DNA from 2 places in the Bacillus sp. 05T21 genome. Region 2 is predicted to be linked to the other one. Evidence: a T-box and tRNA genes for the amino acid it is inferred to sense, from the RefSeq annotation. Region 2 holds a T-box; the other holds one or more tRNA genes.

Region 1 (8,498 bases), on a different contig from region 2:
TAGAAGAACTAGGTGATATATTATTACAAGTTATGCTTCATGCCCAAATTGGAGAGGATGAAGGTTGGTTCTCTATAGATGACATTATTCGGACTTTAGCTGAGAAAATGGTTCGTCGTCATCCGCATGTGTTTGGGGATACGGATGTAAATAATGCTGATGAAGTGATTGCAAATTGGGAAGAAATTAAAAAACAAGAAAAGGGATTCGTGAAAGAATCTGTTTTAGCGGGTATTCCAAAAAGCTTGCCACAACTAATGCGTGCTTATGAAATTCAGAAGAAAGCTGGAAAGGTTGGATTTGATTGGGTTGATGTGCAGCCGATGATAGAGAAGGCCTTAGAAGAATGGCAAGAATTCCAACAAGAAGTTGTAAACATGGATGAGAAAAAGATGCTAGGTGAATTTGGTGATTTACTATTTGCATTTGTTAATATAGCTCGTCATTATAAATTAGATCCAGAAGAAGCGTTACGTTCAACTAATGAGAAATTTATGGCTCGCTTTTTATACATGGAAGCAAAAGTAGCTGAAATGAATAAGGAAATGCAAGATTTATCATTAGAACAGTTAGATATTTTATGGGAAGAGGCAAAACAAACAGAGCGTTAATAGGGGGATTTGATATGCGTCTAGATAAATTTTTGAAAGTATCACGTTTAATTAAAAGAAGAACATTAGCAAAAGAAGTGTCTGACCAAGGAAGAATTTCGATTAATGGCCAAGTGGCAAAAGCGAGTTCAGATGTGAAGGTAGAGGATGAATTAACAATTCGTTTCGGGCAAAAAATAGTAACTGTGAAAGTAAATGAATTGAAAGAAACAACTAAAAAAGAAGATGCAGCAAACATGTATAGTCTTGTTCGTGAGGAAAAAGTGAAAGCGGAAGAAGGCTTGTTCTAAAATAGGTTAGCCCTTCATACATTACTATTAGCTAGTATAAAGCTATGGGGGGATTTTCGTGAATAATGGTTACTCACCTATGTCTTCTAATCAACAAAATGTTTCTGTAGAGCATGATATTATCATGCGTGGCAGGCGTGTAATCGATATTACTGGTGTAAAGCAAGTAGAGAGTTTTGATAGCGAAGAGTTTTTACTCGAGACTGTAATGGGTTTTTTAACAATTCGTGGTCAAAATTTGCAAATGAAGAATTTAGATGTAGAAAAGGGTGTTGTATCAATTAAAGGGAAAGTTCATGAAATGCTGTATATTGATGAGAACCAAGGGGAGAAAACTAAAGGCTTCTTTAGTAAGCTGTTTAAATGAGCCTAACAATTCAGTTGTATACAATGCTTTCGATGATTGGAATGGGTGCTTGGATTGGTGCTTCTTTAGATACATACCAACGGTTTTTAAAACGCCAAGAGCGTAAACGTTGGCTTGTATTTATACATGATATACTATTTTGGATTGTCCAAGCATTATTCGTTTTTTATGTATTACTGCGTGTAAATGAAGCCGAACTACGTATATATGTATTTTTGGCGTTACTATGTGGTTTTGCAGCATATCAAAGCTTATTGAAAGTACTATACATGAAGATGTTAAATTTTCTCATCTATATTTTTGTACAAACAACACAATTTTTTGTTCGAATTATACAGCTACTCATGATAAAACCTGTTATTATTATAGCACAGCTATTTATTGCATTTATATTATTCTTATTTCGTATACTGCTTTCAATTGGACATGTGTTATGGAAAATGGTGATTTGGATATTACTTTTCATATGGAAAGTTTTTTTCTCGCCTGTTCGGTTTATTGTTTCGCTCATATGGAAACTTCTCCCTAATCGTGTTAAACTTTTTATAATGAAGCATGTAGGGTTCCTGCAATATGTAGCAAAATTGAAGGGACATATCTTCCAATTATGGGTGCGTATAAAAAAGAAGTTAGGGGGACCTCGGAAATGAGGGAACTGAGACAAAGAACAATCGAAAAACAGAGTCCAAATCCTGTTAAAGAACATATAATACAAACGGATGAGAACAGGAAGCGACTTTATCGCCGTTTAGCGGTTTTTCTTGTCTTTGCTTTTACAATTATTGCTAGTATTAGTGTGACGTTTTATCAACAAAACAGTTCCATTAAAGCAAAAGAAGCAAAAGTTAAGGACATGAAAAAAGAACTGGATTCATTAACGAAAAAAGAAAAGAATCTAAAAGATGAAGTTCAAAAGTTGAATGATGAAGAGTACGTTTTAAAGATTGCTAGAAGGGATTATTTCTTCTCCGGAAAAGGGGAGATAATTTTTCCTGTTTCTAAGTAGAGTATGTCTTATTGACACTACATTTTAGGATTATATATAATAAAGTAAAATTTGACTTTTTAACCACTAAGGAGGAGCATTTTTTTTATGTCAATCGAGGTAGGCAGCAAGTTACAGGGTAAAGTAACAGGTATTACAAATTTTGGGGCTTTTGTGGAGCTGCCAGAAGGCTTAACAGGTCTTGTTCATATTAGTGAAGTTGCTGATAATTATGTGAAAGATATTAACGATCACTTAAAAGTAGGCGACCAAGTAGAAGTAAAAGTTATCAATGTTGAAAAAGATGGCAAAATTGGCCTATCTATTAAGAAAGCGAAAGAACGTGAAAAAACAGAAGGAGATCGTCCGCGTGGTGAATACCAACGTGGTGGTGATCAACAACGTTCTGGACGTCCACAACGTAATAATAATCGTTCTTCCAACAGAGATAACCGCGGTGGCGGTAACGAACGAGCTCCAAAAGAAACATTTGAGCAAAAGATGGCACGCTTTTTAAAAGATAGTGAAGATCGTTTAACTTCTTTAAAGCGTAACACAGAATCTAAACGTGGTGGCCGTGGCGCACGTCGCGGATAATAAGTCCGTTTAATTCTTAACATATAGAGAGGTACCCAGAGTAATTACTCGGGTACTTTTTTATGTGAGAGAATATATTTTTAAAAAAGTTTTTGAGATGTATTGACTTTAAAATATATCTGATGTAATATACTAATTGTCCGTTAAATACGACGACATGGCGGTGTAGCTCAGCTGGCTAGAGCGTACGGTTCATACCCGTGAGGTCGGGGGTTCGATCCCCTCCGCCGCTATATTTAATTTAACGGCCCGTTGGTCAAGTGGTTAAGACACCGCCCTTTCACGGCGGTAACACGGGTTCGAATCCCGTACGGGTCATCTAAAAAGATCATGCAAATTTGCATGGTCTTTTTTTGTTAAATATAAATTAAGACGTACAATACTTCTACAAAATCACCCTATATTTTCTGAACATTCTTTCAACTCACTTTAAATAAATTAAATACTATGTATATATGTAGATTTATTTCGAATAAAAAGTCGAACGATTATAAAAGTCAAAACTGTTGTTTTGACAAAAAAACCAATAATCATCTTTTATAATAACAGTAATTAAACTATGCAGGTGGTGTTAAAAATATGCCTAAAGCAGGAAGGAATACTATGAATACAAGTGCATTGGCGATGAATGAAAGTCAGCTTGGAACAATAAAGTGGACGAGTAAGTTGCGAATGAAGTTTGAAAAAGTTTTCTTTAGATGGGGATTCATTATTGCTGTTATTGGTTTTCTTTTGGGACGAGCATATATATTAACAAACATTTTACCGTTTGCATTGCCGTTTTTTGCTGCTGTTTATGTTATGAAGCGAGATAAAATGCCGCTCGCGTTCTTAGCCCTAATGGGGGGGGCACTTTCAGTTTCAATAGATAATTTATTTTTTACTTTTGCATCTATCTTTACCTTCTTTATTTATAATATCTTCTTTAGTCGGTTTACACGTAAAACTGTTGGACTTGTACCATTCCAAGTATTTATCTCCGCATTAACCGCACATTTAGTTGTTGTATATTTTGCACAGCAAACCGTCACCATGTATGATCTGCTCGTCAGTACGATCGAAGCGGGGCTTAGCTTCGTATTAACGATGATATTTTTACAAAGTGTTCCGCTTTTAGTGGAAAGGAAAGGGAAGCAACAAGCGTTAGAAACAGAAGAAATTGTTTGTTTAATTATATTACTAGCATCTGTTTTAACGGGCACAACGGATTGGTTTGTTTATGATGCTTCTATTCAACATATTTTCACTAGATATTTAGTATTAGTATTTGCCTTTATTGCAGGGGCAGCTACAGGGTCCACCGTAGGAGTTGTCACTGGGTTAATATTAAGTTTAGCAAATGTGGCGAGCTTGTCTCAACTTAGTCTCCTTGCCTTTTCAGGATTGCTTGGGGGATTGTTAAAAGAAGGGAAGCGTATAGGAGTTAGTTTAGGTTTATTAATTGGTACAAGCTTAATTACATTATATGTAGACAAGCAAACAAGTATTGTAACAACTTTAATTGAATCTGGTGTAGCGATTGTTTTCTTCTTATTAACACCGAAGCTTGTTATGGATCGTATTGCTAAATTTATGCCGGGTACACAGGAACATTCACAGGATCAACAACAATATTTAAGAAGAGTGCGCGATGTTACAGCAAACAAAATCAATCAATTTGCTAATGTATTTGCTGCTTTGTCTAATAGCTTTTCTGTATACGGGTATGTGGAGGAGGAAGATAAAGAAACAGAAGCTGATTTATTTTTAAGTACAATTACTGCAAAAACATGTCAAACATGCTTTAAGAAGGATCAATGTTGGGTAGTTAATTTTGATAAAACATACGATTATATGAAACAAATAATGAGTGAAACAGAAGAAGGAACGCTGCAGCATAATCGGAAGTTAGTTCGTGAATGGGACAAGCATTGTGTGAGAGGGAAGAAAGTAACGGATTTAGTAGCGGGTGAATTAGATCACTTCTATGAGGGGCAGAAATTAAGAAAACAAATGAAGGAAAATCGTAGAATTGTAGCGGAGCAATTACTAGGTGTATCAAAAGTGATGGAGGATTTCGCTAAGGAGATACAACGAGAAAGAGAGAACCATCAAGCGCAGGAGGAGCAAATTTTACAAGCGTTTCGTGATTTTGGTGTCGAAGTGGAGCATGTTGATATTTATTGTTTAGATAGAGGAAGTATTGATATTGAAATGTTGATTCCGGCTGCATCTAATGAACATGGGGAATGTGAGAAGTTGGTTGCTCCAATGCTTTCAGATATTTTAAAAGAGAATATCGTCGTTAAGCATGAAGAGAAATCCTCATATCCAAATGGGCACAGTTTAATATCATTTGGTTCAGCGAAGACGTATTCTCTTGATACAGGATTGGCCACAGCTGCAAAAGGTGGTGGGTTTATTTCAGGTGATTCCTACGCGATGATGGATTTGAGCGTTGGTAAATATGCACTTGCGATTAGTGATGGTATGGGAAATGGACAAAGGGCTCATATGGAGAGTAGGGAAACGGTAAAATTATTACAAAAGATACTTCAATCAGGTATTGATGAAGAAATAGCGATTAAGTCCATCAATTCGATTCTTTCTTTAAGGACGACAGAGGAGATGTATACAACGCTTGACTTGGCTATGGTAGATTTAAGGGATGCGAGTGCGAAGTTTTTAAAGATTGGATCGACGCCGAGTTTTGTTAAACGCGGAAATAATATTTTGAAAATTGAGGCAAGTAATTTGCCGATGGGAATCATTGAAGATGTTGAAGTTGATGTGGTTGGTGAGCAATTAAAAACGGGCGATCTTCTTATCATGATGAGTGACGGCATTTTTGAGGGAGCGCAACATGTGGAGAATCACGAATTATGGATAAAACGTAAAATTAAAGAACTACAAACAGAGGACCCACAGGAAATCGCTGATATTATTATGGAAGAAGTAATTCGCTCTGGTGATGGTTATATAAATGATGATATGACTATTGTGGTGGCGAAAGTAAAGAAAAATATGCCGAAGTGGGCTACGATTCCAATAGTAGGAATGCAGGCGCAATAAAATAATCAAAAAACCTAGGTAGATGCCTAGGTTTTTTTGATTAAAAAGGTAATGTGATTACTTTGTTAAATATACAGGAGGGATGTAAGATAAAAATATGGATTTTGTACATCTTTTTTTTGCACAATGTTTGTAAAAGTTGTACCATTATATACAAGGTAACTAATGTTGTTGTTCTTGTTTAATGAAAGGTGATTGCGAAGTTGAAAGATGCATTTGTTGAAAAAGTAGATGACTTTGTAAAGCAGCATGATGTATTAAAGAAACATTCAACAATTGTTGTAGGGGTTTCTGGTGGTCCTGACTCTTTGGCTCTTTTATATTATTTGTTAGAAAAAAGGGCAGAAAAACAGCTAGAAATTGTAGTAGCACATGTGGACCATATGTTTAGAGGTAATGAATCTTATGAGGATTTACAGTTTGTACAGGGTCTTTGCAAAGAGCTAGGAGTTATTTGTGAAACGCTAAGGATTAATGTGTCGCAATATCAACAGCAATATGGAATGAATGCACAAGTTGCAGCTAGAGAATGCAGATATGCATTTTTGGAAAGAATAATGAAGAAATATGATGCGAGTTATGTAGCTCTTGGTCACCATGGAGATGATCAAGTAGAGACGATTTTAATGCGCCTTGTACGAGGGAGTACTCCGAAAGGATACGCAGGAATTGCAGTGAAGCGATCTTTTCATAATGGATATTTAATTAGGCCGTTACTTGGGGTAACTAAGGAAGAAATTGTTGATTACTGTAATAAATTAAAAGTTATTCCGCGTATAGATCCGAGTAATAAAAAAGAAGTATATACAAGGAATCGATTACGTAAATATGTCCTTCCTTATTTGAAAGAAGAAAATCCACAAATGCATGAGAAATTTCAAAAATTTAGCGTGCAGATGCAAGAGGATGAGGCTTATTTGCAGGAATTAGCTTTTGAGAAAATGAATAAAGTAATTACAAAAAAAAGCGATAAACAAATTAGCTTATCAATTCCTGCCTTTGAATCCATGTCTATGCCTTTACAAAGAAGAGGGATTCAACTAATATTAAACTATCTTTATGAATATAAGATTCCATCTTCGCTTTCTTCTATACATATTGACAAGGTGATTGAATTTTTTAAGCGGGCACAACCTTCAGGGTCACTAGATTTTCCAGGTGGTTTGAAAATTGTTCGCACATACGAAGAATGTGGTTTTGGATTTAAACAAGAAATTGTTTCTCCTTTTTCGCAAGATTTATCAGTACCTGGGACAATTATATTGCCGAATGGGGATAAACTTGTAACAGAGGTGAGCGAAGATATACCGAGTAACATGAATGAAACAGTATTTGTTGCTAAGTATAATGATATATCGTATCCACTTCGTATTCGGTCTAGGGAAAATGGAGATCGCATGTCAATGCAAGGTATGGATGGTACAAAAAAGATAAAAGCTGTTTTTATCGAAGCAAAAGTACCAAAAGAAAAAAGAGAAGAATGGCCGATCGTTTGTGACGCAAGTGGAAATATTATTTGGGTACCCTTGTTGAAACGATCTGCGTTTGCTACTTCGAAAGAGCTAGCAAAGAAGGGTAAATACATGATTATTCACTACAAAAGCAAGGAGTCTTCCGGGAGGATAATGAAATGATGAATCAAGATATCGAAAAAGTATTAATTTCTGAAGAACAAATACAAGAAAAGGTGCACGAACTAGGTGCAGTTATTGCAGAGGATTACAAAAATACAGTACCTCTTGCGATTGGTGTACTAAAGGGTGCAATGCCATTTATGGCAGATTTATTAAAGAGAACAGATACATATCTTGAAATGGATTTTATGGCTGTATCTAGCTACGGTCACTCTACAGTTTCGACAGGCGAAGTAAAAATCTTAAAAGATCTTGATACTTCGGTAGAAGGTCGCGATATTTTAATCGTTGAAGATATTATTGATAGCGGTCTTACACTAAGCTATTTAGTGGATCTGTTTAAATATCGTAAAGCGAAATCTGTAAAAATTGTTACTTTATTAGATAAGCCAACAGGCCGTAAGGTTGATCTGAAAGCAGATTATGTTGGATTTACTGTTCCTCATGAATTTGTTGTAGGATATGGATTAGATTATAAAGAGCAGTACCGTAATCTTCCTTATGTAGGAGTATTAAAACCAAGTGTTTACTCAAATTAATTAAATATAGGCGTTACAATTGTATAGGAAATTTTTTTTATGTTACGATTTACTATAGTGTTTATGCCGTGAGAGGAGGTTAGGAATGAATCGTATCTTCCGTAATACCATCTTTTATTTACTGATATTCTTAGTAGTAATTGGAATCGTGAGCTATTTTAATGGTTCGACGCAAAAAACGACATCAGTTAGCTACGATAAATTCATTACTCAACTTGAAAAAGGTGAAGTGCGTAATGTGCAGCTTCAACCGAAAAATGGTGTGTTTGAGGTAAAGGGACAATTCAAGACTTCTAGCCAAGGAGAACAATTTGTTACTTATGCACCAAATACTGAGGAATTACAAAAGAAAATTAATGATAAAGCGCAAGGGGCTGAAGTTAAGTATCAACCAGCAGAAGAAACAAGTGCTTGGGTAACGTTC
Region 2 (8,498 bases):
GTTTGTTTCATTTGTTTTGCAGTGAGAGTCATTTCATTCATCACGATGACTTTCTGTTCAGCAGATTGTGCCGTTGCGGCTGTTTCACTAGATACTTCATTTGAAATAGAAGCGATGTTATTAAGTGAAGCGTTCATTTCTTCAGCGCTTGCAGCCATTTCTTCAGCAGTTGCTGATATGTCTTGCATTTGAGTTGATACTTTATTTACTTGTTCAACAATTGTTGTGAAAGAAGTACCAGCCTCACGAACGACAGTAATGCCTTCAAATGCTTCAGAACGACCTTTAGACATCATAGAGCTAGCAGTTTCCGTATCATTTTGAATTTGATGAAGCAATTGGTTAATATCTTTTGCCGCTGTTTTTGATTGTTCCGCAAGTTTACGAACTTCATCAGCTACGACAGCAAATCCTTTTCCTTGTTCACCAGCACGAGCCGCTTCAATAGAAGCATTTAAAGCAAGTAGATTTGTTTGTTCAGCGATATTAGAAATAGATTGTACAGCTGTATCAATATATTTTGTATGAGTGATTAGACGTTCGACTACTTCTGATGTAGCAATTACAGCTTCATGTATCGTTGTCATTTGTGAAACAGATTTTTGGATAACAGTACTTCCGTCGTTAGCGTGTTCAGATGTAGCTACAGCAAGTTCGGCTACAGATGAAGCAGATTCAGCGATACGCTGAACACTTATTGCCATATCATCCATCGCAGTCGAGCTTTCTTCCATACTAGAAGTTTGCGATTGAATACTTGAATTTAAGTTGGACATCGAGCTTTGAACTCTTATTGTTGCCTCGCGTGATGTATTAGTCTTTTCTAGCATATTTTCAGAAGCTGTTTGTACTTCTACAGATGTTTTTTGAACACGATTAATGATATGTTGCAGGTTTTCTAACATTTTATTAAACGATGATGCAATTGCACCGATTTCATCATTGCTATTTACTTGTAGACGGGCTGTTAAGTCGCCTTCTTGAGAGGCTAATTCTTTTAGTTTAGTATCAATTTGTTGAATTGGTTTTACAAGCTTACCAGAGAACCACCATGCAAGAATAATTGCAGTTACAATACAAATAACAAGTGATAAGAAGACAACATATTCAATTCGTAGTGAAGATTGATCGATTTTTTCAATAGATTGTTCACGTAATTTAGCTTGTTCATTACTGTAATTTGTGAAATCACCGATTACTTTATAAACAGTGCCATTCTCTGTAGAAGCTACTTGTAAAGCTTCTTCCCATTTTTGTTCTTTTGCAAGAGTGAATACTTTCTCTTCAATGAACTTTCTCCAAGTGGATCCTAATTCCATTGTGCTTTTCACGGACTGAGAAGTGTTAGGGTTAGAAAGAAGTTGCCCTTTTGTATCTTCAAGACGTTTACTCATCTCATTAAACTTGTCTAATTCGACTTGATCATGTTGTAGTAAATAACCTCTTAAAGCAGAAAGTTGTACTTGATAAGCGTCTCCGCGCTCTTTCAATTCTGTTGCAAGAGGAGAAATTTCTTTTTGTAATGTTTCAGCTTTATGAGACTGATCCATGGTAAAGAATAAAATAAAAGCTAAGGCGATGCCGAATAAAGCGCAAATCATTCCCATCATGAACATTAGTTTTTTTCGAATGCTAATAAAATTCATATGATAAAAATCCTCCTTGTAAAATCTTAGTATTAGAATTAATTAATTAATTAATGTAAAAAATTGAAAGAAAGCTTTACTCCATCTGGAATAAAGCTTTCTTCTTTCCTTTAGGAATTATAGCAGACAGAATGGGAGATAGAAAGAGATATTTTAGCGTGAAAAAAGAGAGACTCTAAATCGCTCTTTCTAACAATTTAGAGTTCGTAGAAGTATAAATGAAATTTTCATTTTAACTATTTGTTTTGAAATGAGAAACGAGCACTTCAAGTTCTTGCACAATTGTTTTCATTTCTGATGATTTTTTAGCAACGACACTCATTTTGTTTACTTGGTCACCAGCTGAAGTTGCTGTTTTCGATGTTTCGGCAGCAACTTCATTTGAAATAGAAGCGATATTATTTAAAGCTGCATTCATTTCTTCAGAACTTGCGGCCATTTCTTCAGCAGTTGCAGACATTTCTTGTATTTGTGTAGAGAAATTGTTAATGTGATTAACAATTTCTGAGAATGAAGATCCAGCGGTACGAATGACTGTAATTCCTTCAGAAGCTTCTGACTGACCTTGTGTCATCATGTCATTTGTTATTTTTGTGTCCGCTTGAATTTGATGAAGTAAATGATTAATGTCATTTGCTGCTAGCTGAGATTGTTCAGCAAGTTTTCGTACTTCATCGGCAACAACAGCGAATCCTTTTCCGTGTTCACCAGCACGGGCCGCTTCAATAGAAGCATTTAAAGCGAGCAAATTCGTCTGCTCGGCAATATTAGAAATAGATTGAAGTGCAGTATCAATATGATTCGTATGTGTAATGAGTCGCTCTACCACTTGTGATGTAGCGTTAACAGCTTCGTTAATTGTATGCATTTGTGTAATAGATTTTTCAATGACTTTATTTCCATCATCTGCTTTTTCAGAAGTTGTAACAGCTAGGCTAGCGGCAGAAGAGGCAGCTTGTGCAATGCGCTGAACACTCGTTGCCATATCATCCATTGCGGTTGAACTTTCTTCAATGCTAGAAACTTGTGAACGAATATTGTGCTCAAGAGCATTCATAGTCTCTTTAGTTTTTGCGGTATTTTCCATAGAAGCAGTTGTTTCGATAAACACATTTTCAGAAGCTTCTTTTACACTTGTTGATGTTTGTTGAACTTGCTTTATTATACGCTGTAAGTTAGCAAGCATTTGATTAAAGGAATTTGCGATGTCACCAATTTCATCTTTACTCGTTACGTGTAATCTAGCGGTTAAATCGCCATCTTGAGAAGCTAATTCTTTTAACTTCGCATCAATTTGTCGAATCGGTTTAACGAGTTTACCAGAGAACCACCATGCCAATAGAATAGACGTTAATGTACATGTAATGAGTGAGAAGAAAATAATATATTGAATAAGGGATGAAGAAGACTCTACGTCAGCAATTAATACGTCCCGTTTGTCATTTTCTTCATTTGCATATTTAGTAAAACGACTTAAAAGATCATTTACATAATCTGTTTGAGCAAGAGCAATTTTGGATGCTTCATCCCATTTTCCTTCCCGTGCAAGAGGGAGGACTTCATTATCTACGACGCTGCGCCATTTTGCTCCCATTAAAATGGCCTCTTTCATTCCTTCTGGGAGTTTTTTATCACTTGTTACTTTCTCCCTAGTATCAGCTAGTTTTTTTCCTTCCCGGTTGAATTTATCCAATTCTTTTTGGTCATGTGATAGTAAATATTCTTGTAAACCAGCGACCTGCGCTTGGAACCAATCGCCACGTTCTTTTAAAATCGTTGCTCTTTTCGATACATCATTCTTTAATGTTTCGATTTCACTTGCTTGATTCATCGCGAATGAAAGAATAACAATAAGAGCAATGCTAAATAAGGAAGAAATGCTTAAGAGTGTGAACAGTAGTTTTTTTCGAATGCTAACATATTTCATTGTTACCCCTACCTTTTTTAAAAACTATTTATTATAATTTATAAATATTGAGAACGAAACTAATAAAAACATAATTAAGAAGTTATTAATCTGTTCAATGAAAATTATAGCAGATAATGGAATATGGCAGATTAATGTGAGTAAATGTTCTTAAAATGTATACATTTGTATATCAAAAAATTCATAAATAAAAATCAGAAATGGTATTGTAATTTGAAATAACATCCTGTATACTTCTAATTAGTTGATAACGATTATCACTATCAACTAAACATTACTCTTCGTTATGTTGGTCATACCCCTTTTTGACGACGTAAGTCAGAGACGAATGTTGAAATATCTTGTGTCCTATTCTACAGAATTATGGTAATCTCCAACCTCAACTTATATGCGTAAGCATGCAAAAAAAGGATCCTATCCGTGAAGGGATCCTTTTTTGCATGTTGTCGCAATTAATGTGTATAGACCTGGTATACGTTCTTCAATTCCCTCTGGTGCAGTAGAAGGGAAAACCCACCTTTGATGAGATCCGTGTTCTTCAATCAATTTTTCAACCTTGAAATTTGTTTCTGCCATTGATGTAATTATTTCTCCTAGTGTCCAGCGCCTAATTTTTGTTCTCGGTAAAGCGTATTTCTGTGATCCCGTAAGGAGAGTACTATAAGCTACGTCATCTTCAATAAGTTCCTCGTCGAAATAATTTCCATTTGCTCGAAATGATGGATGATCTACTCCTAATAATTTTGTATAAACGGGATGATAGTCACGTAGTATAAAGGTCCCATCTTGTTTTAGTAAGTGAGAGATCATATGAAAGAGTGGCTTTAAGTCTAAAAGGTAATGGAGCACGCCAAGCTCCAGTAACACGATATCAAATGATTGGGATAGATTTAAATCTAGTACATCGGAAATGATATATTGAATAGAGACACCAGCAGCTTCGGCTAGTTCGGTTGCGTATTTTTCATTACTTGCTGAAATGTCTACAACTGTTACATCGGCTCCTAAAAGAGCAAGAGCAACTGCTTTATTGCCTTTTGATCCGAGTAAATTAATAATACGTTTTCCTTTTGGAGATTGTATGTAAGGTAAATAATGATCTACCTCGCGCACGGGATCTTCCATGAGCTTTTTCGCATAATCTCCTGGCGCCCCGTGACGATTTGTCCAAGCTTCATAAGCAGCTGCGTTCCAGCTTTTTTCATTAATAGTACTTAGTTGTTTTTGATTCAATTTTATCACTCCTTTTGTGAACGTATAGTTATTCGGTGAATGAGTAGGATTTCCTGTTTTTTTGAATAAAAGTTTGATTTTTCTGTTGTTAAGTCGTAAAATACGTTTTATACATAAAAGCGTTGAAAAGGAAAAGTAGAATGGAACCATTCTTTCCAGAGAGCTTCGGTAGCTGAGAAGAAGCAAGAATATTCATTTGAACAATGGCCTTTGAGCTTCGTCCTGAACTTATCAAATGATAATAGTAGGCGGCGACGAGAGTTGGTACTCGTTATCAAAACCACAGTATAAGAGCATATAGCTCCGTACTTGTTAAGGTTAGTTATGCGAATGACTGACGAAATAAGGTGGTACCGCGACTGTTTATAAAGCCCCGCCCTTATCTTTTTTAAGATAAGGGCGGGGCTTTTTATATTTTAAAGGAGGAATATAAGATGAGTATTTTTATTGGAGGCGCTTGGCCGTATGCAAATGGTTCGTTACACCTTGGACACATTGCTAGTTTGTTACCAGGAGATATTTTAGCACGTTATTACAGGGCAAAAGGTGAGCATGTGTTGTATGTTTCAGGAAGTGATTGTAATGGAACACCGATTACAATTAGAGCAAAGCAAGACGGTGTGATGGTGAAAGAAATTGCTGATAAGTATCACGAAGAGTTTGAGCGATGTTTTCGTAGCCTTGGTTTTACTTATGATTGCTATACACGTACAGATAGTGAGCATCATCATGAAACTGTTCAAAAAGTCTTTTTGCGACTATTAGAAGAAGGTTATATTTATAAAAAAGTAGTTGAACAAGCTTATTGCGAAACGTGTACGCAATTTTTACCGGATCGATATGTAGAAGGTATTTGTCCGCATTGTCATGAAGCAGCAAGGGGCGATCAATGCGATGCTTGTTCCGCTATTTTAGATCCACTCGATTTGTTAGAAAAGAAATGTAAGTTATGTGGTAGTACGCCATCAGTACAGGAAACAGAGCATTTCTATTTTGCATTGCATAAATTTCAGCAGCAAATTAAAGAGGTCGTAGAAATTGCAAAGCAGAAAGGAACATGGCGCGACAATGCAATTCAATTAACAGAGAGATATTTAAAGGAAGGATTACAAGATAGGGCAGTGTCACGTGATTTACCAATTGGGGTACCAATTCCAGTGGCAGGATATGAAGATAAGAAAATTTACGTATGGATTGAAGCAGTGACAGGATATTATTCGGCGAGTAAACGCTGGACTGAAGAAACAGGGAAAGATGATCAAGAGTTTTGGGATAAAGAAGCGAAAACATATTATGTGCACGGAAAGGATAATATTCCGTTTCATTCAATCATTTGGCCAGCGGTATTACTTGGAATAGGAGAAGAAGCAATCCCGCGTCATATCGTTTCGAATGAATATTTAACAGTTGAAAAAAGAAAATTATCTACAAGTAAAAACTGGGCAGTATGGGTGCCTGACATATTAGAACGCTATAATCCAGATTCTATTCGTTACTTTTTAACAGTTAACGCACCAGAAAATCGTGATACTGATTTTTCATGGCGTGAATTCATTTACAGTCATAATAGTGAATTGTTAGGTGCATACGGGAACTTTGTGAACCGGACATTAAAGTTTATTGAAAAATATTATGGTGGTACTGTACCGAAGGGAAGTATTGATGTAGAGCTGAAAGATAAAGTAGAAGGATTATATAAAAGTGTAGGAGAGGCGATTGAACAAACTAAATTTAAGGTGGCACTAGAAACAATATTTGATGCAGTACGCTTTGCAAATAAGTACTTTGATGAAAAGCAGCCTTGGAAACAAAGAGAAGACGACCCAGTTTCATGTGAGGAAACAATTTATAATTGTGTTTACCTAATAGCAAACTTTGCACAACTGCTTGAACCATTTTTACCGTTTTCAAGTGAAAGAGTTAGAAATACATTATCGAGTGTTAAAGTAAATTGGGAACCTCAAAATACGTTGCCAAACCGAATTGATAATGTACAGCCATTATTTGAGCGAATCGATGTAAAACAAATTGAACATGAGGTAGAGAAGTTATATGGAGCAGTAAAGTGAAATATAAGGAAAAGACCTTTCAAATAAATGAAAGGTCTTTTGTTATGCTGTATAACCCTCTTTCTTATCTTTCAAAAAGAAAAGCACAGCAAGGATTACGAGAATAATAGCCGCAATATCATATGTTATTTTGAAGGTAGTAATAAAGTTTAACATATCGTAACTTTATTCACATTTATATACAAGTTGATGTTGTCACGCACTATGAACACGATTATGTTTTTTTTCTTTCCTAGCAGTAAGTAGTTGTGGTGTGAAAATACCGAGTAATATAACCACAATCCCAATCCACTGCATTGGCGATACAACTTCATGAACAAGTGTAATAGAAGCGATAATTGCTGTTGGTAATTCAGCTGCACCTAATATTGTACCAAGTCCCGTTCCGACTTTTGGTACCCCAATTGAAAAACAAATGACAGGTATAATAACCCCGAACAGTCCAAGGAAGAAAGCATATTTCCATAGGCCTGCTTGTAAAGCGCCGTCCGTTAAAAAGGTAGGCGGGAAAAATAAGCATACAATAAGAGTAGCACTCGTTGTCATAAGAAAGCTTTTCGTATAAGGCGGAACATCTGTAGCAACGCGCCCGCTTACAAATACATAGAATGAGAAAGAGACGGCAGCTAATAGTCCGAAAATAATACCTTTCGTAGAAAAGTTTTGTCCAAGACCTTCAAATACTCCACCAGCAAACAATGTACCAGTAAATAAAATAATAATAGATATAAATTTCTCACGGCTTGGGAATGTTCGGTTGGCAATCGCTTCGATGACTACACCAATCCAAGTGAACTGAAAGAGTAAAACGACAGCGATAGAGGCTGGCAGTTCTTCTACAGAAATAGCATAGAAAATACCTGTCATACTCATTGTTGTGCCGACTGTTAGTAACGAAAAGAATTGTTTTTTTGATACTTTATGACGTGAAAAGAAAAGAACGAGTAAAAGTAGTCCAATCCATCCGAAGACATATTGTCCTCCTAGTAGTTGGTGTGATGAAAATCCGTCGATGAATCCGAGTTTAAAAATAGTTGAAAGTACGCCGTAGCTACAAGCACCGAGTAAAACGAGTAGTGAATACTTAAACTTCTCCATAAAAATCCTCCTTTTAAATAATAAAAAACGCCCGCTATCCAAATAAGGATAACGGGCGAACGAAACAGAGTAAGATACTCTACAAAATTCCGCCATTCATACGAAGTATGAATTTGGGGTATGAAATTAGAGTAGGTTTTACATTGCTTTTGGGAATACAATGGAGCATTTTACACCTTGAGGTGTGTTTTGTATTCCATAAGGAAACTGATGTTTATCTAATATTTGTTTTACAATATATAACCCAAGACCACTACCTTGTACTAAGCCATGTTTGTCAGGATTTGCGCGATAGAATGGTTCAAATAAATGGGCAAGTTTATCTTCGTCAATTTGAGAACCTGTATTTAATACTTCTAATGCGTAACCGTTTGGCTTTTCATAAAGTTTTATATATACATGCTGATGGTCAATTGTATAATGAATTGCATTTGAAATAATGTTAAAAATAGCAGTTTGCATAAATTTAGGATCAGCTAAAATTTGTACATCTTGTTTAATGTTAGATTGAACATTTAATTGTTT

What was found. A T-box is a leader RNA that pairs with one kind of tRNA and senses whether it is charged. The one in region 2 lies ahead of metG (methionine--tRNA ligase), so its partner is inferred to be a tRNA-Met.
Region 1: it encodes a tRNA-Met, which carries the amino acid that the T-box ahead of metG (methionine--tRNA ligase) is inferred to sense. The anticodon was not compared.

What each region holds. Positions count from the first base shown of each region.
Region 1 is NZ_JBFTMD010000030.1:27,530-36,027, forward strand. Features, by position in the region: gene yabN (bifunctional methyltransferase/pyrophosphohydrolase YabN) at 1-611, shown strand, start outside; gene AC1DKZ_RS28615 (RNA-binding S4 domain-containing protein) at 626-901, shown strand; gene yabP (sporulation protein YabP) at 960-1,268, shown strand; gene yabQ (spore cortex biosynthesis protein YabQ) at 1,265-1,918, shown strand; gene divIC (cell division protein DivIC) at 1,915-2,274, shown strand; gene AC1DKZ_RS28635 (S1 domain-containing RNA-binding protein) at 2,362-2,850, shown strand; tRNA gene AC1DKZ_RS28640 (tRNA-Met) at 3,010-3,083, shown strand; tRNA gene AC1DKZ_RS28645 (tRNA-Glu) at 3,097-3,168, shown strand; gene spoIIE (stage II sporulation protein E) at 3,430-5,901, shown strand; gene tilS (tRNA lysidine(34) synthetase TilS) at 6,105-7,535, shown strand; gene hpt (hypoxanthine phosphoribosyltransferase) at 7,532-8,074, shown strand; gene ftsH (ATP-dependent zinc metalloprotease FtsH) at 8,160-8,498, shown strand, end outside.
Region 2 is NZ_JBFTMD010000009.1:48,695-57,192, forward strand. Features, by position in the region: gene AC1DKZ_RS17360 (methyl-accepting chemotaxis protein) at 1-1,646, opposite strand, end outside; gene AC1DKZ_RS17365 (methyl-accepting chemotaxis protein) at 1,879-3,573, opposite strand; gene AC1DKZ_RS17370 (class I SAM-dependent methyltransferase) at 3,988-4,806, opposite strand; T-box leader at 4,920-5,190, shown strand; gene metG (methionine--tRNA ligase) at 5,241-6,875, shown strand; gene AC1DKZ_RS17380 (EamA family transporter) at 7,071-7,973, opposite strand; gene AC1DKZ_RS17385 (sensor histidine kinase) at 8,112-8,498, opposite strand, start outside.